Linked DNA regions of Magnetospirillum sp. XM-1. The protein of the gene in region 1 interacts with the protein of each later gene in a pairwise test. Links are inferred from orthologs where the notes say so. Each region holds a gene or a part of one and is shown on either strand. Other genes may lie near its edges.

Region 1 (9,768 bases):
TCGAGGAAGGCCAGCTTGAGGCGGATTCCCACCTGGCCGAAGGTTGAAAGCGGGGCGGCCAGGGGCTGTGCGATCAGGTCGTGCAGCTTGCGCCGCCCGTCGCCGGTGATGGCCAGGCGGGTGGACCGCTCCACCGGATTGAGCAAGCCGTCCGCCAGCATCTCGTCCATGGCGTCGAAGACCAGTTGCGACACCGGCGCCCAGCCCGGGCCGACCAGGGCGGCGACCGCCCGGATGGCGTCGTCCACGGGCAGGGAGCTACGCTCGACGGCGCCCAGCACGGCCAGCCAGATGTAATCCCTGGCGGTCATGGCCTGCCGGCTCAGGATCGTCCGGCCTTCGATGAACCCCATCACGCCCTCCAAGTGCAAATGCGAATGAATCGCAATGTGCGGGAGCAGGGACGAGATTGCAACTCTTTCGTTGGGAAAGGGGGGCAACGGGTCAGAATTTCAAATTGTTTGATTTCTTCGTCTTGGCCGGGCTTGTCCCGGCCACCCAAGCCCATCCGTCTGGCGGGATACTGCCGGAACGGCATGGATACGCGGGACAAGCCCGCGCATGACGGCTATCGGTGGCCGGCGCAGCGTTCAATTCGAGCGAGGCAGTGTCCCACCAAGCCTGGCGACGTTGCCGTGGTTGGAAAATAGGCGGCTACTGCTTGACCAGGGTGTAGTCGATGGCGTCCTCGGCGGCGCGCACCAGGGCGCGGGCCTTGTTCATGCACTCCTCGTGCTCGGACAGCGGCACCGAATCGGCGACGATGCCCGCACCCGCCTGGACGTACATGGTGCCGTCCTTGACCAGGGTGGTCCGAAGCGCGATGCAGGTGTCCATGTTGCCGTTGCCGTCGAAATAGCCGATGGCGCCGGCATAGAACGAGCGGCGCTCGGTCTCCAGCTCGTCGATGATCTCCATGGCGCGGATCTTGGGGGCGCCCGAGGTGGTGCCGGCCGGGAAGCCGGCCATCAGGGCGTCCATGGCGTCGCAGCCTTCGCGGATCTTGCCTTCCACATTGGAGACGATGTGCATGACGTGGGAATAGTATTCCACCGCCATCTTCTTGGTGACCTCGACCGAGCCGATGGAGGCCACCCGGCCCACGTCGTTACGGCCCAGGTCCAGCAGCATCAGGTGCTCGGCCAGTTCCTTGGGATCGGCCAGCAGGTCGGCGGCCAGTTCCTCGTCCTCGGCGGGGGTCTTGCCCCGGCGGCGCGTGCCGGCGATGGGACGGATGGTGACCTTCTCGTCGCGCAGGCGCACCAGGATTTCCGGGCTGGAGCCCACCAGCTGGAACTCGCCCAGGTCCAGGAAGAACAGGAACGGGCTGGGATTGAGGCGGCGCAGCGAACGGTACAGCGAGAACGGCGGCAGCCGGAAGGGCACCGCCAGACGCTGGGACAGCACCACCTGGAAGATGTCACCGGCGGCGATGTATTCCTGGGCCTTCTCCACCATGCGGCAGTAATGCTCGGGCGACACGCTGGGCACCGGGATGGGCTGGTGCTCGTCCCGGGGAAAGCCCAGATAGGTGTGGGGCAGGGGGGATTCCAGGGATTCGACGATGTGCTCGAGCCGCTCCCAGGCCAGGTCCCAGGCGGCCTGGGCGTCCATGCCGGCCCGCGGCCAGACGGGCGCCACGGCGGTCAGCGTGCCGTTGACGTTGTCGAACACCGCCATGATGGTGGGGCGCATGAAGATGCCGTCGGGCACCTTGATGGGGTCGGGATTGCCGTCGGGCAGCTTTTCCGCCAGCCGCACCATGTCGTAGCTCATATAGCCGATCAGGCCGGCCGACATGGGGGGCAGGTGGGGCGGCGTCTCGATGCCGCATTCGGCCACCAGGGCGCGCAAGCTGTCCAGGGCGCCGGACTTGGCGGCCACGGGACAGGGCTGGTACGACCCGGTCTTGGAACGGGCGTTGCGGTTGATCCACGCCTCGTTGCCCACGCACTTCCACAGAAGGTCGGGCTTCATGCCGAGGATGGAATAGCGGCCGCGCACCGCGCCGCCTTCCACCGATTCCAGCAAGAAGGCGTTGGGCTGGCCGTTGGCCAGCTTCAGGAAGGCGGAAACCGGCGTCTCCAGATCGGCCACCAGGACCCGCCAGACCACCTGGGGCCTGCCACTGTCATAGGCTTCGGCGAAGGCGGGGAAGTCGGGCTGATGGGTCATGATGGGACGATTGCTCTTCTACTCTTCGCGGGTCAGCTGGGGACGGTCGACCTTGACCCCGATGGAGGCGTTCAGCGCGGCGATGTACTGGTCGGCGATGTCGGTGGCCACCGCCTGCGAGACGCGCTGGCGGGCGGCGTTGGTCACAGCCGGGTTGGCGTTGACGTCGAAGGGCACCACGCTGGTCAGGCGGGCCACCAGGGTGCCGCCCTGGACCGGCGCGACGGCCACGCCGCCCGGCTGGGCCTTGAACAGTTCGGCGATCACCGTGGCGGGCAGGGCGCTGCCTTCGCCGGGCTCGCGGACGAACGGCTTGGAGGTCTCCACCTTGGCGCCGGCGGACTGGGCCACCTGGGCGGCGCTTTCGCCGGCCTTGATGCGGTCGGCCAGCTTCTGGGCCTTGTCGCGGGCCTGCTCCTGGCGGCGTTCGGCCTGCCAGGTGGCGACCACCTCGGCCTTGATGTCGGCCAGGAGCTTGGGGGCCGGCGGCGTGACGCCGTCGACCCGCAGCAGGAAGTAGCCGTTGTTGGGCACTTCGGTCAGCGGGCTCTCGGTGCTCTGCTCGGTATGGAAGGCCACGTCGAGGAACTGGTCGGACTTGGGCAGGTCGGCTACCGGCTTGCCGTTCGGGCCGCGCCCCTGGGCATCCAGCGCCGCGATCTTGACGGTCTTGAGGTTGTGGCGCTTGGCTGCCTCCTCCAGGGTGGCGCCGCCGCCGAGCGCGTCTTCCACCTTGTTGGCCAGCTCGGCCAGGCCGTCCATGGACTTTTCCTTGCGCAGGTCCTGTTCGAGCTGCTTTTTCACCTCGTCGAAGCTGCGGGTGCGGCCGGGCTGCACCTGGCTCACCTTGACCACGTGCCAGCCCAGCGCCGACTTGATCGGCTGGCCGGTGGCGCCGGCCGACAGCTTGAACACCGCCTCGGCCAGGCCTTCGGGCAGGTCGCCCTTTTCGATGGTGCCCAGATCGATGATCTCGGCGCCCAGCGCCTTGGCGACCGCCGCCAAATCCTTGCCCTGGGTCACCAGATCGGTGGCCTTGGCCGCCGCCGACTGCTCGTCGAAGACGATCTGCGACACGGCACGGCGTTCGGGGGTGGAGAATTCCTCCAGACGCTGCTGGTAGGTCTCCTGCAGCATGGCCTCGTCGATGTCGATGCCGCCCGCCACGTCGGCGGGGCGCAGCAGCAGCACGGTCAGCGCCCTGTATTCCGGCGCCATGAAGCGGCTGAGGTTGTCCTTGTAATAGGCCTCCAGCTGGGCCGCCTCGGGGGCGGGCGGCAGCGGGGTGGACTCGTCCTTGACCACGAAGGTTTCGGCCACCCGGCGCTCCTCGCGCCAGGCCAGCAGCGGGTCGGTCAGCGCCACGGGGGCGCCGATGCCGGCGGCGACGGTCTCCACCATCTGGTTGCGCACCATGTTGGTGCGCTCGGTCTTCATGAAGCTGTCCTCGGTGAAGCCCAGGCGGGCGAGGCGCGAGCGGAAGACGTCGCGGTCGAACTGGCCGGTCGGCCCCTTGAAGGCCGGATTGGAGGCCACCCGGCGCAGGATGGTCTCGTCGGTGGCGGCAAGGCCCAGCGAGCGGGCCGCCTCGTCGATCAGGGTCCGCGCGATCAGGGAATCGATGGTGCGGTCCAGCATGCCCATCTTGCGGGCATCCTCCGGCGTCAGCTTGCCGCCGAACAGCGGCTGCAGGCGCTCCACCTCGCGCTTGAACTCGGCCATCACCTCGGCGGCCGACATGGACGTCTTGCCGATCTCGATGGCCGGGCTGCGGCCGACGCCGCCGCGCACCACGTCGCCGGCGCCCCAGGTGATAAAGCTCAGGCCCAACAGTGCGAACAGCAACCTGACGATCCAGGTCTTCGAAGCGGTGCGGAATACGTCGAGCATGGAGTTGCCTGAGTCCGAAAAAGGTGTTGGGACGCGCCGAAAGCCCGGCCGTCCTGGGCAGCGGCATAATAAGGAGGGGGCAGGGGGGCCGCAACATGGAAGTGGCGCTTGGCATGCCGGTTCCCGCCTTCGCCCGTCTCGCCGCCGAAAGGCATATTCGATGCGGGATGGGCGGAATGTTGTTGCGGAAAAACCCTGGAATCTGTGTATATAATAAAAATCGAAGGTAAGCCGGTTCTTATAAGCCGGCGCCAACCATAAGAACGCAGGGGAGCCGATGTCGTCCAAGCCGCTCTACGTGATGCTGTGCTCAGGCGAGCACGAGAAGATTCAACTGGCCGCCATGGTGGCCTCGGTGGCCGCCGTCTCCGACCGGCCGGTTGAGGTGTTCGTCACCATGAACGCCGTCCTGGCCTTCGAGCGGGGCAAGAGCCCGGCCGAACGCTATCAGGGGGGCCACTTCCACGAGATGTTCAAGACCCAGAACGTCCCCGACGCCATCGAGCTGTTCGGCCAGGGCAAGATGCTGGGCGAGATGAAGATGTGGGCCTGTTCCATGGTGCTCGACCTGAAGCACTGGGATTGCGACAAGCACCTGACCGAGGACCTGTTCGACGGTCCCATGGGTCTGGCCAAGTTCCTCGCCGACGCCGAGTCGGGCGAGCTCATCACCATCTGACGTCTCTCTATAAGAAGGAAGAACACCATGGCTGAACGCCAGAAGATCGACGCCCGCGGCGCCTTTTGCCCCGGGCCGCTGATGGAACTGATCGCCGCCCTCAAGCTGGCCTCCATCGGCGACGAGGTGGACGTGTGGTCCTCGGACAAGGGCTCCGCCTCGGACATTCCCGCCTGGTGCGCCAAGGTCGGCCATTCCGTGGTCGAGACCTCCGAGCACGACGGCTACTGGAGCGTCGTGGTACGCAAGGCCAAATAGGCGTAGAGTGACTTCATGATAACCGCCAAAATGGCGGAACAAGTGCCGCGAAGACGGCATTAATAAAATAAATATACATCAATGCTCTCGTAGGGAGGGAGTTCATGTCCAAGACGATTCTGATCGTCGGCGGTGGGCTTGCGGGCACCATCGTCGCCAATGGTATCTGCCGCCAGATGGGGCCGGAACTGCGGTCCGGCGCTCTCAACATCACCATGCTGGGGACCAGCGAGACCCACATGTACCAGCCGGGGCTGCTGTACATCCCCTTCGGCCGCATGCGCGAGGCCGAGTTGTTCCGCGACCAGCGCAAGGTGCTGGACAAGCGCGTCAACTTCTTCGTCGATCCCGCCAAGAACATCGACGTGGAGAAGAATCAGGTCACCACCGAGGCGGGGCGGACCTTCAAGTACGATTACCTGGTGCTGGCCACCGGCTCGCGCATCATGCCGCAGACCATTCCCGGCATGACCGAGGGCGGCCACTGGTTCTACGACCTGGACGGCGCCCGTAAGCTGCGCAAGGCCCTGAACGAGTTCCAGGGCGGCAAGATCGTCGTCAACGTCAACGCCCCCCACAAGTGCCCGGTGGCGCCGCTGGAAGTGGCGTTCATGCTGCACGACTTCCTCAAGGCCAAGGGGCTGTGGGACAAGACCGAGCTGACCTACACCTATCCCATCGGCCGCCTGCACGCGCTCGAGCCCGTGGCCCATTGGGCCAAGCCGGAATTCGAGAAGCTGGGCATCAAGTACGAGACCTTCTTCAACACGGAAAGCGTCGATCCGGAAAAGAAGCTCATCAAGTCCATGGAAGGCTCCGAGCTTCCCTACGACCTCTTGATCACCGTGCCGCCCCATCAGGGCGCCCAGGTGATCGACGATTCCGGGCTGGGCAAGGGCGGCTGGGTGCCGACCAACACCAAGACCCTCCACCGCGACGGCTCCACCAACGTCTTCGTGGTGGGCGACACCACCAACATTCCCATCTCCAAGGCCGGTTCCACCGCCCATTTCGAGGCCGACGTCACCATCGACAACCTGGTGTCGCTGTGCCAGGAAGGCACCTTCGCCCGTGAATACGACGGCAAGGTGTTCTGCTTCGTCGAGACCGGGCTGGGCAGCGGCACCTATGTGTGGTTCAACTACACCACGCCGCCCAATCCCGGGCCGCCGTCGCAGATGATCCACTGGTTCAAGCTGGCCTATAACCGGCTGTACTGGCTGTCGGCCCGCGGCCTGCTCTAGGAGGGGCGCCATGAACGAGATCCCGAAGATCGAGGTCGATTCCGGCGCTGCCGAAATGGCCCGTCTGGCCCAGGGCGTCCGCGAGGCCCTGTCCGATTCCATGGTCGAGCGCCTGACCAGCACGGCGGGTAACGCGCTCGAAGTGGTGGACAAGCTCAACGAGCCCGACGTCAAGGACGGCATCATCTCTCTGCTCGACGCCGTCGGCACGCTCCAGCGGACCGGGGCGCTGCAGACGGTGATCGACGCCCTGTTCATGCTGCACGCCATGCGCTCGGCGGCCACCGATTCCATGGTGGACCGCGCCTTCTCCTTCATCGAGCACATGGCCAACAATCTGGGAACCGAGGACCTCGCCACCCTGGCCCACGAGGCCAAGGGCGCCATGGAGGACGCCATCGATTCCTGCAACATCCCCGGCGGCGGCGGCGGCCTGTTCGGCACCGTCCGCATGCTGTCCCAGAAGGAGACCCAGGAAGCGCTGCGCTTCATGCTGTCCTTCTCGTGCTCGCTGAAGAAGCGCGCCGTCTACCTGGCCAAAAGCCCGCAGGTCTAGCGGCAGGCCGAGGCGACATTTCAAGGGCGGGGCCGGAAACGGTCCCGCCTTAGTTTTTTGGCCTGTAGCCATAGCCTTTCTGGTGGTATATGGCGCGCAGCGAATTTCATCAGGCAAGGGGACCTCCGCCATGACCGCTCGTCGCAAGCTGATCGCCGGTAACTGGAAGATGAACGGCCTGAAGGCCGACGGTCTGGCGCTGGCAAAGGGGATCGCCGACAAGCTGGCGTCCGCCTCTCCCAATTGCGACATGCTGGTCTGTCCGCCCTTCACCCTGATCGCCCCGGTGGCGGATGCCGTTTCCGGCTCCAAGCTGGCGGTGGGCGGCCAGGATTGCCATGCCAAGACCTCGGGCGCCCATACCGGCGACACCTCGCCCGCCATGCTGGCCGATCTGGGCTGCAAGTACGCCATCGTCGGCCATTCCGAGCGCCGCACCGACCACGCCGAGACCGACGCGGTGGTCAAGGCCAAGGCCCAGGCCGCCATTGCCGCCGGTCTGGTGGCCATCGTCTGCATCGGCGAGACCCTGGCCCAGCGCGACGCCGGCCAGACCATCGAGGTCAACCGCTCGCAGCTCAACGGCTCGCTGCCCGAGGGCGCCAATGCCGCCAACACCGTCATCGCCTACGAGCCGGTATGGGCCATCGGCACCGGCCGCGTCGCCACCCCCGCCCAGGCGCAGGAAGTGCATGCCGCCATCCGCGCCGAGCTGGTGAAGCTGGTGGGCGCCGCCGAGGCGGGCAAGATGCGCATCCTCTACGGCGGCTCCATGAAGCCGGACAACGCCAAGGAATTGCTGGCCCTGCCCGACGTGGACGGCGGCCTGATCGGCGGCGCGGCGCTCAAGGTGGCGGATTTCTGGGCCATCGCCGAGAGCTGCTGACAAGAGCCTGGGAATAACCGGCGGCGTCGGGAACTTTGCACTAGCCTTCCGCCGCCGCCGAGGATAAAAACGCCTGCAACAAATCCTTCGCGCCCGAGGCCGGTTCCGTATGGGACCCGGTCGCGGGCGGCCAATTTTTCGGTGGCTCATCCATGGACGTCTTTCCGATCATCCTCGTCATTCATCTGATCCTCGCCGTTTCGCTGGTGGGCGTGATCCTGCTGCAGCGGAGCGAGGGCGGCGCGCTGGGTATCGGCGGCGGAAGTGGCGGCGGGCTGATGACCGGCCGGGCGGCTGGCAATCTGCTGACGCGGACCACCGCCATCCTGGCGACTTCGTTCTTCGTGACCAGCCTGGTCCTGGCTCTGCTGGCCAATTCGCGGACCGGTGGCAGCTCGCCGTTCGAGAAGCTGAACGACGTTCCCGCCGCGGCGGCTCCTGCGGCTCCGGCCGAGCCTGCCGCGCCCAGCGCGCCGCTGGCGCGCTAGGGTCCAAGCGGACCGAATTTAAGTAAGGGGGCGTCGCCGCCCGGCCAAGGGGCGGGGACGGCGTTTGGGGAAACGAAAAGCGAGGGCGAAAGTCCGATGACCCGTTTCATCTTCATCACCGGCGGTGTGGTTTCCTCGCTTGGCAAGGGCCTGGCCTCGGCGGCGCTGGGTGCGCTGCTCCAGGCGCGCGGCTTCAAGGTCCGCCTGCGCAAGCTGGATCCTTATCTCAACGTCGATCCGGGCACCATGAGCCCCTACCAGCACGGCGAGGTCTACGTCACCGACGACGGGGCCGAGACAGACCTGGACCTGGGCCATTACGAGCGCTTCACCGGCGTGGCCTCGCGCAAGAGCGACAACATCACCACCGGGCGCATCTATTCCAACGTGATCGCCAAGGAGCGGCGCGGCGACTATCTGGGCGCCACCGTCCAGGTGATTCCGCACGTCACCGACGCCATTAAGGAATTCGTCAAGAGCGACCTGACGGACGAGGATTTCTGCCTGTGCGAGATCGGCGGCACGGTGGGCGACATCGAAAGCCTGCCGTTCCTGGAAGCCATCCGCCAGCTGGGCAACGAGCTGGGGCGCGAGCGCACCATGTTCGTCCACCTGACCCTGGTGCCCTACATTCCCTCGGCGGGCGAGCTGAAGACCAAGCCGACCCAGCATTCGGTCAAGGAACTGCTCAGCGTCGGCATCCAGCCCGACATGCTGATGTGCCGCTGCGACCGCGAGATTCCCGAAGGCGATCGCCGCAAGATCGCCCTGTTCTGCAACGTGGCGCCCGACGCGGTGATTCCGGCGCTGGACGTGGACACCATCTACCAGGTGCCCATCGCCTATCACCAGCAGGGCATGGACGCCGTGGTGTGCCGCCACTTCCAAGTGGACGCGCCCAAGCCGGACCTCAAGCGCTGGTCGACCATCGTCGACCGCATCCGCCAGCCCGAGGGCGAGGTCACCATCGCCATCGTCGGCAAGTACATCAGCCTGCTGGACAGCTACAAGTCCCTGGCCGAGGCGCTGCACCACGGCGGCATCGCCAACAACGTCAAGGTCAACCTGAACTGGATCGACAGCCAGATCTTCGAGCAGGGCGACGTGGTCCAGCATCTGGAACCCTGCGACGCGATCCTGGTGCCCGGCGGTTTCGGCGAGCGCGGCGCCTTCGGCAAGGTCGAGGCGGTGCGCTTCGCCCGCGAACGCAAGGTCCCCTATTTCGGCATCTGTTTCGGCATGCAGATGGCGGTGATCGAGGCGGCCCGCAACATGGCGGGCTACAAGAACGCCAGCTCCACCGAGTTCGGCCCCTGCGACAATCCCGTGGTTGGCCTGATGACCGAGTGGATGAAGGGCAACATGCTGGAGAAGCGGGCGGAATCCGGCGATCTGGGCGGCACCATGCGCCTCGGCGCCTATGAATGCGACCTGAAGCAGGGTTCGCGGGTGCGCGAGATCTACGGCCAGGGCCGCATTTCCGAGCGCCACCGCCACCGCTACGAGGTCAACATGGGCTTCAAGGCCGATCTGGAGAAGACCGGCCTGTCGTTCTCGGGCCTGTCGCCCGACGGCCTGCTGCCCGAGATCGT
Region 2 (10,271 bases), 2.2 Mb from region 1 along the record:
TGGACGACGCCTTCGCCCTGCAGAAGCGCTACTACCGCGAATTCGGCACCACGCTGCGCGGCCTGATGCTGATGCACAAGATCGAGCCCGACGCGTTCCTGGCCTTCGTCCACGACATCGACTGCACCGTGCTGGACGCCGCGCCCCGCCTCGACGCCGCCCTGGCCGGACTTCAAGGGCGCAAGCTGATCTTCACCAACGGCTCCGAGCGCCACGCCGAGAACGTGCTGGCCCGGCTGGGGCTGACCCGACATTTCGAAGGCATCTTCGACATTCGGGCGGCGCGCTTCATCCCCAAGCCCCAGCCCGAATGCTACCAGCTGATGATCGACCGCCACGCCGTCGACCCCAAGGCCGCTCTGATGGTCGAGGACATCCACCGCAACCTGCGTCCCGCCGCCGCCATCGGCATGACCACGCTGTGGGTCAGGGAGGACGGCCACCCCGACACCGAGGTGCTGGGCCAGGACACGGGCGACCTCGCCCACGTCCACCACATCACCGACGACCTGGCCGCCTGGCTGGAGCGGGCCTCCGCCAAGCCTTAGGTCGAATTACGATGAGCGTGACTCGTCGCTATTTGGATAGGCCCAAAGGGCCGCGCCGCTTATGCGGCGGGAGCCAAGCCGCCACAGGCGGCGCCTGGCGATTGAGGGCGATGCGCTGATCGGTTCCGATCAGTGCAACTTGGTATTAGGCAGCGGCGATGGACTTATCTTTCCGGCGCGTGATCTGAAGCTGCCCGTCGCCGCCCTTGACGTAGGCGGTCTTGCCCACCGCGAGATTGTCGAGGATGGTGACCAGGGCGCGGGGAATGGCCGCGAATTCCTTGGAACCGCGACTGCCCGAATTGTACGTGGCGATGGCCGCGCGGATCTGATCGCGCGTTACCGGCTTTCCGTCGTTTCCGATCATCGGCACCCCCAATAAAGGTTAATAGTGCGGCGGAGGCTTCTCGTCTTGCTGCGAAGGCGCATAACCGGCCTCCGCCGCGGCAAGGCGAGCGCGCAGACGGCGAATCTCGGCCGTGAGAGTGTCGATGGTCTGCCCCTGCTGCGCCACCACTTCGGACAAGTCCTCCGCCATGACCTCATGGTGGGAAAGCCGGCTTTCGAGGGCGACAAGACGCCGGCTCACTTCGTCGTCCCAGGCCTCGTCAGTCATTGCCGATCCCTCTTCCATCGCCGAGAAGCCCAATTCCCCGACCGAGTCCCATGCTTTGGTGGCCCCTGCCGGAATCGAACCGGCACGCCCGAAGGCGAGCGATTTTAAGTCGCTTGCGTCTACCAGTTCCGCCAAGGGGCCTTGGGGAAGTGGGGCTCTTATAACTCAGCCTCGCCCATGCCCCAAGCGCAGGTTGGTCGAAAATGGTCAGACCAAATCATCCATTGCTAATATTAAGACATTTGGATTAAATAATATTCACCCTTTATGGGGGATTTATTTTACATCTTACGCGTTCCTGGCGTGCGAGACGGACACCCTGGGCCACCGGGACAGCTGTGCTCCGCCATGGAACGGACGCAACGTTTCAGGGGAAGGAACGGATAATCCATGGCCTTTGGAATTGCCGCGCGTTTCGGCGCCGCCCTGGTCGCCATGTCGGTGGGCACCGCCGCCACCTTGGGCTGGTTCAGCAACAACCATGCGGTATCGCTGATCGAGCAGGCCGAGCAGCGGGAATTGATGGGCCGCTTCGAGCAATTGTCCGACGCCATCGGCGGCTCGGCCGATCAGGCCCGGGCCATGGCCGCCCTGGTGGCCAACCTGCCCGGCATCGCCCATCTGGTCGCCACCGGCGGCCGCGACGCCCTGGCCGCCCAGATGGTTCCCGCCTTCAAGGCCATCGCCGCCCCCTTCGGAATCGAGCAGTTCCAGTTCCATACGCCGCCCGCCACCTCGTTCCTGCGCGTCCACGCGCCCGCCAAATTCGGCGACGACCTGTCGGCCATCCGCCAGACCGTGGTGGAGACCAACGCCACGCAAAAGCCCACCCACGGCCTGGAATACGGCGTGGCCGGACTGGGGGTGCGCGGGCTGATGCCGCTGTTCGACGAGGGCCGCCACGTGGGATCGGTGGAGTTCGGCCTGTCCTTCGGCCAGCCCTTCTTCGCCGACTTCAAGAAGGCGTTCGGCGTCGACGTGGCGCTGCACGTCAAGGCCAAGGACGAGTTCAAGGTCTTCGCCGGCACCATCGCCACCTCGGCGCTTTCCCCGGCCGAGATCGCCGCCGCCCTGGGCGGCCGGGACGTGATCAAGGCCGTGGAGAACGACAAGGGCGGCCGCGTCGCCGTGCTGGGCCGCGCCGTCAAGGATTACGGTGGCAAGCCGCTGGGCGTGGCCGAGATCGCCATGGACGCCTCCCACTACGCCGCCCAGCTGTCCGATGCCCGCCGGACCATGATCGGCACCATCCTGGGGGCCGCCGTCGTGGCGGTGATCCTGGGCATCCTGCTCAGCCACTCCATCACCGGCCCGGTGCTGGCCATGAGCGCCGCCATGGACCGCATCGCCCGGCGCGATTTCCAGGTCGACATCCCCGGCCGGGAGCGCAACGACGAAATCGGCCACATGGCCCGCGCCGTCCATGTGGTGCAAAAGGAGGTGGAGCGCACCGCCGAGCTGGAGGCCGCCCAGCAGAAGAGCCTGACGGAACTGGAACGGGGGCAGAGATCCCTCAAGGATGGCATGCAGCTGCAGTTGGAAGGCATCGTCGAGGCCGCCATGCAGAGCAACGAGGCCGGCGTGGTGCTGGCCCGCATGTCGGGTTCGGTCCGCCGCGCCTCGGAGCAGAGCCAGTCCATCGCCAGCGCCATCGAACAGCTGGTGGCCTCGGTCAACACCATCTCGCAATCCTCGGAGATCGCCGCCGGCGAGGCCTCGGACGCCGAAGCCGCCGCCCAGGAGGGCGTCGCCGCCACCGCCACCGCCCGCCAGGCCATGGACGGGCTGCTGCAGGCGGTGTCCGATGTGGGCGCCAAGATCGAGGCCCTGTCCGGGGCCTCGGACCAGATCGCCGCCATCACCAACCAGATCGAGGACATCGCCGGCCAGACCAACCTGCTGGCCTTGAACGCCACCATCGAGGCGGCCAGGGCGGGAGAGGCCGGAAAAGGCTTCGCCGTGGTTGCGGGCGAGGTCAAGACCCTGGCCAACCAGACCGCCAAGGCCACCATCGACATCCGCTCGCGCATCGAGGCCCTGGTCAGCGACATGGACGGCGCCCGCCAGTCCATGGAACGCTCGCGCGGCGCCGCCAACGACGGCATGGCCGCCGTGGGCCAGGTGACCGGCGGGCTGGAATCCATCGCCGGGCGCATCGACGGGGTGACCCGGCGCATGCACGACATCGCCGGCATTCTCAGCCAGCAGAACGCCGCGGCGGCCGAGGTTTCGGCCGCCACCGGCGAGATCGCCAATCTCTCCGAGCACAATCTGGAGGAAATCGCCCAGGTGCTGGGGGCCATGACCGAGGCGGCGGGCGTTCTGGACCGCCGCGCCGAGGATTTCGCCAAGCTGGGCACCGCCGAATCCCTGCTGCAGGTGGCCAAGAACGACCATATCCGCTTCAAGCGTTCCATCATCGACCGCATCATGGGCCGCAACGAGCTTACACCCGACAAGCTGGCCGACCACCACACCTGCCGCCTGGGCAAGTGGTACGACACCTTGAAGGACGAGCGGCTGACCGGCCTGTCCGCCTATGCCCGCCTGAAGGAACCCCACCAGGCGGTCCACGCCCACGGCAAGCGGGCGCTGGAACTGCATGCCCGGGGCGAGGTGGAAGCCGCCATGGCCGAGGTGGACCTGCTGAACGACACGTCGCACCAAGTCCTCGCCCTGCTGGAGGAAATGGCCGACGCGTTGCGCCGGGCGGCCTGAAAACCGGCATTCCTTCGACTCCAAACCGGCCCGCAACATTGACAGATCGCGGGCCGGCCTCTATCTCTTGCCGGTCGCGATTGGCCCCTTCTGCGGGCCTGCTCTCTTACCTTGGGGAAGCTTCATGTTCGGCGCCCTTGCCCGGCGGATCTTCGGAACCGCCAACGACCGAGTTCTCAAGCCGCTGAAAAAGCATGTCGAGGCGATCAACGCCTTGGAGCCGGCCTTCGAGAAGCTTTCCGACGACGAACTGAAGGCCAAGACCGCCGAGTTCCGCCAGCGCCTCGAGAACGGCGTCGAGTTGGACGACCTGTTGGTCGAAGCCTTCGCCACGGTCAGGGAAGCCGCCAAGCGCACGCTGGGCCAGCGCCATTTCGACGTCCAGCTGCTGGGCGGCATGGTCCTGCACCAGGGCCGCATCTCCGAGATGCGCACCGGTGAAGGCAAGACCCTGGTGGCCACGCTTCCGGTCTACCTCAACGCGCTCTCGGCCAAGGGCGTGCACGTGGTCACCGTCAACGATTACCTGGCTGCCCGCGATTCCGAGTGGATGGGCCAGATCTACCGTTTCCTCGGCCTCACCGTCGGCGTCATCACCCACGGCCTGGACGACCTCGAGCGCCAGCAGGCCTATGCCTGCGACGTGACCTACGGCACCAACAACGAGCTGGGCTTCGACTATCTGCGCGACAACATGAAGTTCCGCCTGGAGGAAATGGTCCAGCGGCCCTTCAACTACGCCATCGTCGACGAGGTCGACTCGATCCTGGTGGACGAGGCGCGCACGCCGCTGATCATCTCGGGCCCCACCGAGGACAATTCCGAACTCTACCGGCTGGTCGACAAGCTGATGCCGTCCCTGGTGCCCGAGGATTTCGAGAAGGACGAGAAGGTGCGCGCCGTGACGCTCACCGACCGCGGCACCGAACACGTGGAAGAGATGCTGCGCGCCGCCGACCTGATGAAGGGCACGCTGTACGACATCGGTAACGTCTCCCTGGTCCATCACGTCAACCAGGCTCTGCGCGCCCACAAGCTGTTCACCCGCGACGTGGACTACATCGTCAAGAACGACAAGGTCGTCATCATCGACGAGTTCACCGGCCGCATGATGGAAGGCCGCCGCTATTCCGAGGGCCTGCACCAGGCGCTGGAGGCCAAGGAAGGCGTCACCATCCAGAACGAGAACCAGACCCTGGCCTCGATCACCTTCCAGAATTACTTCCGCCTGTATCCCAAGCTGGCCGGCATGACCGGCACCGCCATGACCGAGGCCGGCGAGTTCGCCGAGATCTACAACCTCGAAGTGGTGGAGATTCCCACCAATCTGTCCGTCAGCCGCAAGGACCACGACGACGAGGTCTATCGCACCGCGCGCGAGAAGTACGAGGCCATCGTCACCCTGATCGAGGATTGCCGCACCCGCATGCAGCCGGTGCTGGTGGGCACCACCTCCATCGAGAAGTCCGAGCTGCTGTCGGACATGCTGAAGAAGAAGAAGATTCCGCACCAGGTGCTGAACGCCCGCTACCACGAGCAGGAAGCCTATATCGTCGCCCAGGCCGGCGTGCCCGGCGGCGTGACCATCGCCACCAACATGGCGGGCCGCGGCACCGACATCCAGCTGGGCGGCAATCTGGACATGCGCACCAGGATGGAGCTGTCCGAGATCACCGATCCGGCCGAGCGCGCCAAGCGCATCGAGGGCCTGAAGGCCGAGATCGAGGCCAACAAGCAGAAGGTGCGCGAAGCCGGCGGCCTCTACGTGGTCGGCTCGGAACGCCACGAATCCCGCCGCATCGACAACCAGCTGCGCGGCCGTTCGGGCCGCCAGGGCGATCCGGGCGCGTCGAAGTTCTTCCTGTCGCTGGAAGACGATTTGATGCGCATCTTCGGCTCGCAGCGCATGGACGGCATGCTGCAGAAGCTCGGGCTGAAGGACGGCGAGGCCATCGTCCATCCCTGGATCAACAAGGCCCTGGAAAAGGCCCAGCAGAAGGTCGAGGCCCGCAACTTCGACATCCGCAAGAACCTGCTGAAGTTCGACGACGTGATGAACGACCAGCGCAAGGTCATCTACGAACAGCGCAAGGACCTGATGAGCGCCGACGACGTCTCGGAAGAGATCGTCGCCTTCCGCCACGAGGTCATCGCCGAGATGGTCGCCCGCTGCATCCCCGAGCGCGCCTATGCCGACCAGTGGGACGTGGCGGCGCTGCACGAGGAAGTGCTGCGCGTCTTCAACCTGGACCTGCCCATCGCCGATTGGGCCAAGGAAGAAGGCATCGCCGACCAGGAGATCCGCACCCGCATCACCGACCACGCCGACCGCAAGGCGGCGGCCAAGGCGGCGGAATACGGCCCCGACACCATGCGCATGGTCGAAAAGAGCATGCTGCTGCAGATCCTCGACCAGGCGTGGAAGGAACACCTGCTCCAGCTCGACCACCTGCGCCAGGGCATCTCCTTGCGCGCCTACGCCCAGCGCGACCCCTTGAACGAGTACAAGCGCGAAGCGTTCAACATGTTCGAGCAGATGCTGCTGGACCTGCGCGAGCGCGTCACCTCGATCCTGGCTCACGTCCAGCTGCGCTTCTCCAACGACGAGGAAGCCGAGCAGGCCCTGACGCCCCAGCGCCCCGCCCGCACCCGGGAAAGCCGCGAGGATCCCGCCTTCTCGGGCGGCGAGGCCGCCTCGGTGGCCTTCGCCCAGCGCAACACCGCCGTGGACCCCAACGATTCCACCACTTGGTCCTCGACGCCGCGCAACGCGCCCTGCCCCTGCGGATCGGGCAAGAAGTACAAGCACTGCCACGGGGCGGCGGGCTGAACCAGCCTTGATGTGGTCATAACCGGGCCTTGAATTCGAAAGTCCGCCTCGCCCCCCTCCCGCGCGGGAGGGGCGGGCCTTTGTGTTCGCCCCCCTGCAATTCTCTGGGCCATGCGAGGAGCGGCCGCCCCGGCGATACCCTCTCCTCGACAAATTTGGCTAGCCGGAATCAATATCTTAAAATATTCTAAATACTGCTGGATGGGGAGGCGGTCAAAATTTTGACGGGCTGCCCGTGGTGTCTGTTGCCATCGGCGCCTAGACTCAGTCTTTTTCAAGATCGCCCTAGAGCGGCGAACCTCAAATATGAAATGCGCTGTCATGCAAAGCACGGCGAAGTATCTTTCGGCCTCGGGCGGTTGCCATAGGCGCCAGAAAGACTCTTTGTTTTAGGCTGAGGGTGACAGCCCGTCTCCGATTTAGCGTTCGACGCTCTAAATTGTCAGAAACTACTTTGAGAAACTCCGCCGATCCACGCCCAGCCGAACTTAATGATGTCGCTGCCATCGATGAAACGAGGAGTGAGACATGAAGAAGATCACACGCTGGGCAGGCTTGGGCGCCGCCGCGGCCTTGGCCGCCTGCGCCACCCCTGCGGACGTCTCCGACGTTTACAAGGTCCTGGCCTCCCCCACGCCTGCGGGCACTCCCTTCACCCAGGCCCTCTTTCAGGAATATAAGGCCTACACGCTGCAGCAGGCCGTCCCCGAAGTGGAATGGCGCGACGCCTCACTGACGGCCCGCAAGGCCTTGCGCGTTGCGGCCGGCGAAGTGGTTCAGCCGGATGAACTGACCCTGCGGCCGATTCCCGGCCCACGCCAGCCGGAACTGGGCGCGGCCCGCGGCCGTCTGGTGTCGTATCTTGCCTCCGGGGCCACCGAGCGGGTTCCCGCCGCCGCCGCCAAGGCCCAGGTGGCCTTCGATTGCTGGCTGGAGCAGGAGGCAGAAGGCAATGCCGCCGCCCCCTGCCGCACCACCTTCCTGGCCCATGAGCCGATGCTGAAGAAGCCGGCCCCCACCAACGCCATGGCCGCCGAGGTGCGCCGCTCGTTCTCGGTCGCCTTCGACTCGGGGTCGGCCAAGCTGTCGTCCCAGGCCCTGCAGACGGTGAAGGAAGCCGCCGCCGCCCAGGCGCAGTTCCATGCTCCCATGGTTTCGGTGACCGGCCATACAGACACGGTCGGCACCGCCGAAGCCAATATGCGGCTGGCCCGGCACCGTGCCGACGCGGTCGCCGGCGCCTTGGCCAAGGAAGGCGTCCCGCCCGGAATGATTTCCGAAGCAGCCCTGGGCGAGGGCGGCCTTGCCGTCGCCACCCCCGACAATAAAGGCGAGGCCAAGAACCGCCGCGTCGAAATCGCCTTGTCTGGAACGCCCTGGTCCCGCGGCTACGGCTACGGCGGTTATGCCTACGGCGACCGTGCCGGCTACGGCCATGGCTGGGGCAATTGGGGCCACAACGCCTATGTTGTCTTCTTCACTCCCGGCTCCAGCCGGCTGGGCACCCACGACATCGAGCGCCTGAAGGCGGTCGTGGCCGCCCAGAAGGATCTGAAGCCCAAGTCCGTTCGGGTCATCGGCTTCACCGACAGCACCGGATCAGCGGCGACCAACACCCGTCTTGCCCGCGAACGGGCCCAGGCGGTGGCTGCCGAGATCGGCCGGCTGGGCGGCTCGGCCGCAGCGGTGGAAAGCGCGCCCGGCGGCGGATGGGGACCCGGCCATGACGGGCGGGCCCGTCGCGTCGAGATTCTCTTCGACTTCTGATCGACCCGGCTGCCGGCGCACCGGCCCCCAAGGGGTCGGACCAGCGCCCGGCCGCATACGACTGTGGGAGCAAACATGATGAAGACATCCCGTATCGCCGCGATGGTCGCCTGCCTGATGCCCGCTCTGGGCGGATGCTCGGGCATCTATTACGCCAGCGAGGCCAAGCCCACCAACCTGGTTCCTCCCGGCGAGCTGCGCTTCAATGCCGCCGCCATTTCCTACCAGAACGACCTGACCACCCTGGTCGGCACCATCGCCGTCTACAACAAGGCGGAGAAGAGCCTGCAGGTGCTGGAGCCGGTGGCCAATGCCTTCGATCCCCGCACCCGACCGGTGGTCGAAACCGTCAACCAGACCCTTTACAAGTCGGTGATCACCTCCGACTTCGTCACCGACGTGCCGCTGATCAGCGCTGCGCTGAAGGACGCCGGCGGCCAGGATCTGGAGGTGACGGTCACCGACGAGGCCCACGGCATGGTGCCCAACTACTCGCCGGATATCATCAACCATCTGGGCAGCCGCTATCGGCCCACCAATGCCCAGGAGGAGATCGTCTACGTCACCGACGTCTGGCAGCGCCGCTTCAACGCCGCCCTGCTCACCGCCGTCCCGCACAGCGGCTGGACCGCCAACGAGGGTGTGGTGGTCTACAACACCAAGACCTACGCCCGGACGGATGCCTTCAAGGACGGCCGCTACCTGACGGTGACGGTGGTTCCCTTCTCCAGCCCCGCCGACGGTCTCCCCGCCCTGGCCAAGGCCCCCCTGCCCGCCTCTGCGGTGGCCGTGATCAAGCCGCAGATCGCCAATCCCTACGCCTATACCTGGCGCGGCGACCATTGGCGTCACCACGGATGGCATGGCAAAGGGTATGGCTGCGGTTACGGTTATGGCGACCGCTGCCCCCGCGCCAAATAGGACCGAATGGAAGCGATGCGGAGCGGGCCGGAAACGGCCCGCTCTTTTTTGGTCATGCCTAACAAAAAGGGCGGGAAGCCTTGGCCTCCCGCCCTTGATCTTGTCCGGATAAGGACCGCTTAGCGGGTCGGAACCGGGGTCTCGCCGGTGTAGTCGTAGAAGCCGCGGCCGGTCTTGCGGCCCAGCCAGCCGGCCTCGACATACTTCACCAGCAGCGGGCAGGGGCGGTACTTGGTGTCGGCCAGGCCGTCATGCAGCACCTGCATCACCGCCAGACAGGTGTCCAGGCCGATGAAGTCGGCCAGTTCCAGCGGGCCCATGGGGTGGTTGGCGCCCAGCTTCATGGCGGTGTCGATGCAGGTCACCGAGCCGACGCCTTCGTACAGGGTGTAGACCGCCTCGTTGATCATGGGCAGCAGGATGCGGTTGACGATGAAGGCGGGGAAGTCTTCGGCCGAAACCGGCTTCTTGCCCAGCTTCAAGGTCATCTCGCGCACCAGGGAGAAGGTCTCCTCGCTGGTGGCGATGCCGCGGATCAGCTCGACCAGCTGCATGACCGGCACCGGGTTCATGAAGTGCATGCCCATGAACTTGGCGGGGCGGTCGGTGGCGGCACCCAGGCGGGTGATGGACAGCGACGAGGTGTTGGACGCGATGTGGGCCTCGGGCTTCAGCACCGGGCAGAGCTGGGCGAAGATGGCCCGCTTGATCTTCTCGTCCTCGGTGGCGGCCTCGATGACCAGATCGCTGTCCGAGAAATCGGCATAGGCGGTGGTCGGCTTGATGCGGCCGAGCGTGGCGGCCTTGTCGGCCTCGGTCAGCTTGCCCTTGGCCAGGGCGCGGTCCAGGTTCTTGGTGATGGTGCCAAGAC

Evidence for each region.
Region 2: the proteins of secG (region 1) and secA interact in binary tests that used the Escherichia coli proteins (3 or more experiments, as listed by UniProt). The link is inferred for Magnetospirillum sp. XM-1 from one-to-one orthologs.

What each region holds. Positions count from the first base shown.
Region 1 is NZ_LN997848.1:3,595,736-3,605,503, reverse strand. Bases 6,747-9,508 are described here. They hold secG (preprotein translocase subunit SecG), read left to right. Parts: upstream 6,747-7,840; coding sequence 7,841-8,176; downstream 8,177-9,508. Other genes in these bases: XM1_RS16650 (CTP synthase), read left to right, coding at 8,273-9,508; tpiA (triose-phosphate isomerase), read left to right, coding at 6,933-7,688; XM1_RS16665 (hypothetical protein), read left to right, coding at 6,747-6,802. In the rest of the region: XM1_RS16695 (hypothetical protein), read right to left, coding at 1-353; trpE (anthranilate synthase component I), read right to left, coding at 655-2,175; XM1_RS16685 (peptidyl-prolyl cis-trans isomerase), read right to left, coding at 2,194-4,065; XM1_RS16680 (hypothetical protein), read left to right, coding at 4,343-4,744; XM1_RS16675 (sulfurtransferase TusA family protein), read left to right, coding at 4,772-5,002; XM1_RS16670 (NAD(P)/FAD-dependent oxidoreductase), read left to right, coding at 5,107-6,246; more of XM1_RS16665, read left to right, coding at 6,257-6,746; more of XM1_RS16650, read left to right, coding at 9,509-9,768. UniProt on the Escherichia coli protein: Subunit of the protein translocation channel SecYEG. Overexpression of some hybrid proteins has been thought to jam the protein secretion apparatus resulting in cell death; while this may be true it also results in FtsH-mediated degradation of SecY.
Region 2 is NZ_LN997848.1:1,413,842-1,424,112, reverse strand. Bases 3,648-6,912 are described here. They hold secA (preprotein translocase subunit SecA), read left to right. Parts: upstream 3,648-4,006; coding sequence 4,007-6,712; downstream 6,713-6,912. Other genes in these bases: XM1_RS06790 (cache domain-containing protein), read left to right, coding at 3,648-3,882. In the rest of the region: XM1_RS06810 (pyrimidine 5'-nucleotidase), read left to right, coding at 1-548; XM1_RS06805 (hypothetical protein), read right to left, coding at 694-915; XM1_RS06800 (SlyX family protein), read right to left, coding at 934-1,164; more of XM1_RS06790, read left to right, coding at 1,555-3,647; XM1_RS06780 (OmpA family protein), read left to right, coding at 7,241-8,479; XM1_RS06775 (hypothetical protein), read left to right, coding at 8,555-9,400; XM1_RS06770 (3-hydroxybutyryl-CoA dehydrogenase), read right to left, coding at 9,520-10,271. UniProt on the Escherichia coli protein: Required for protein export, interacts with the SecYEG preprotein conducting channel.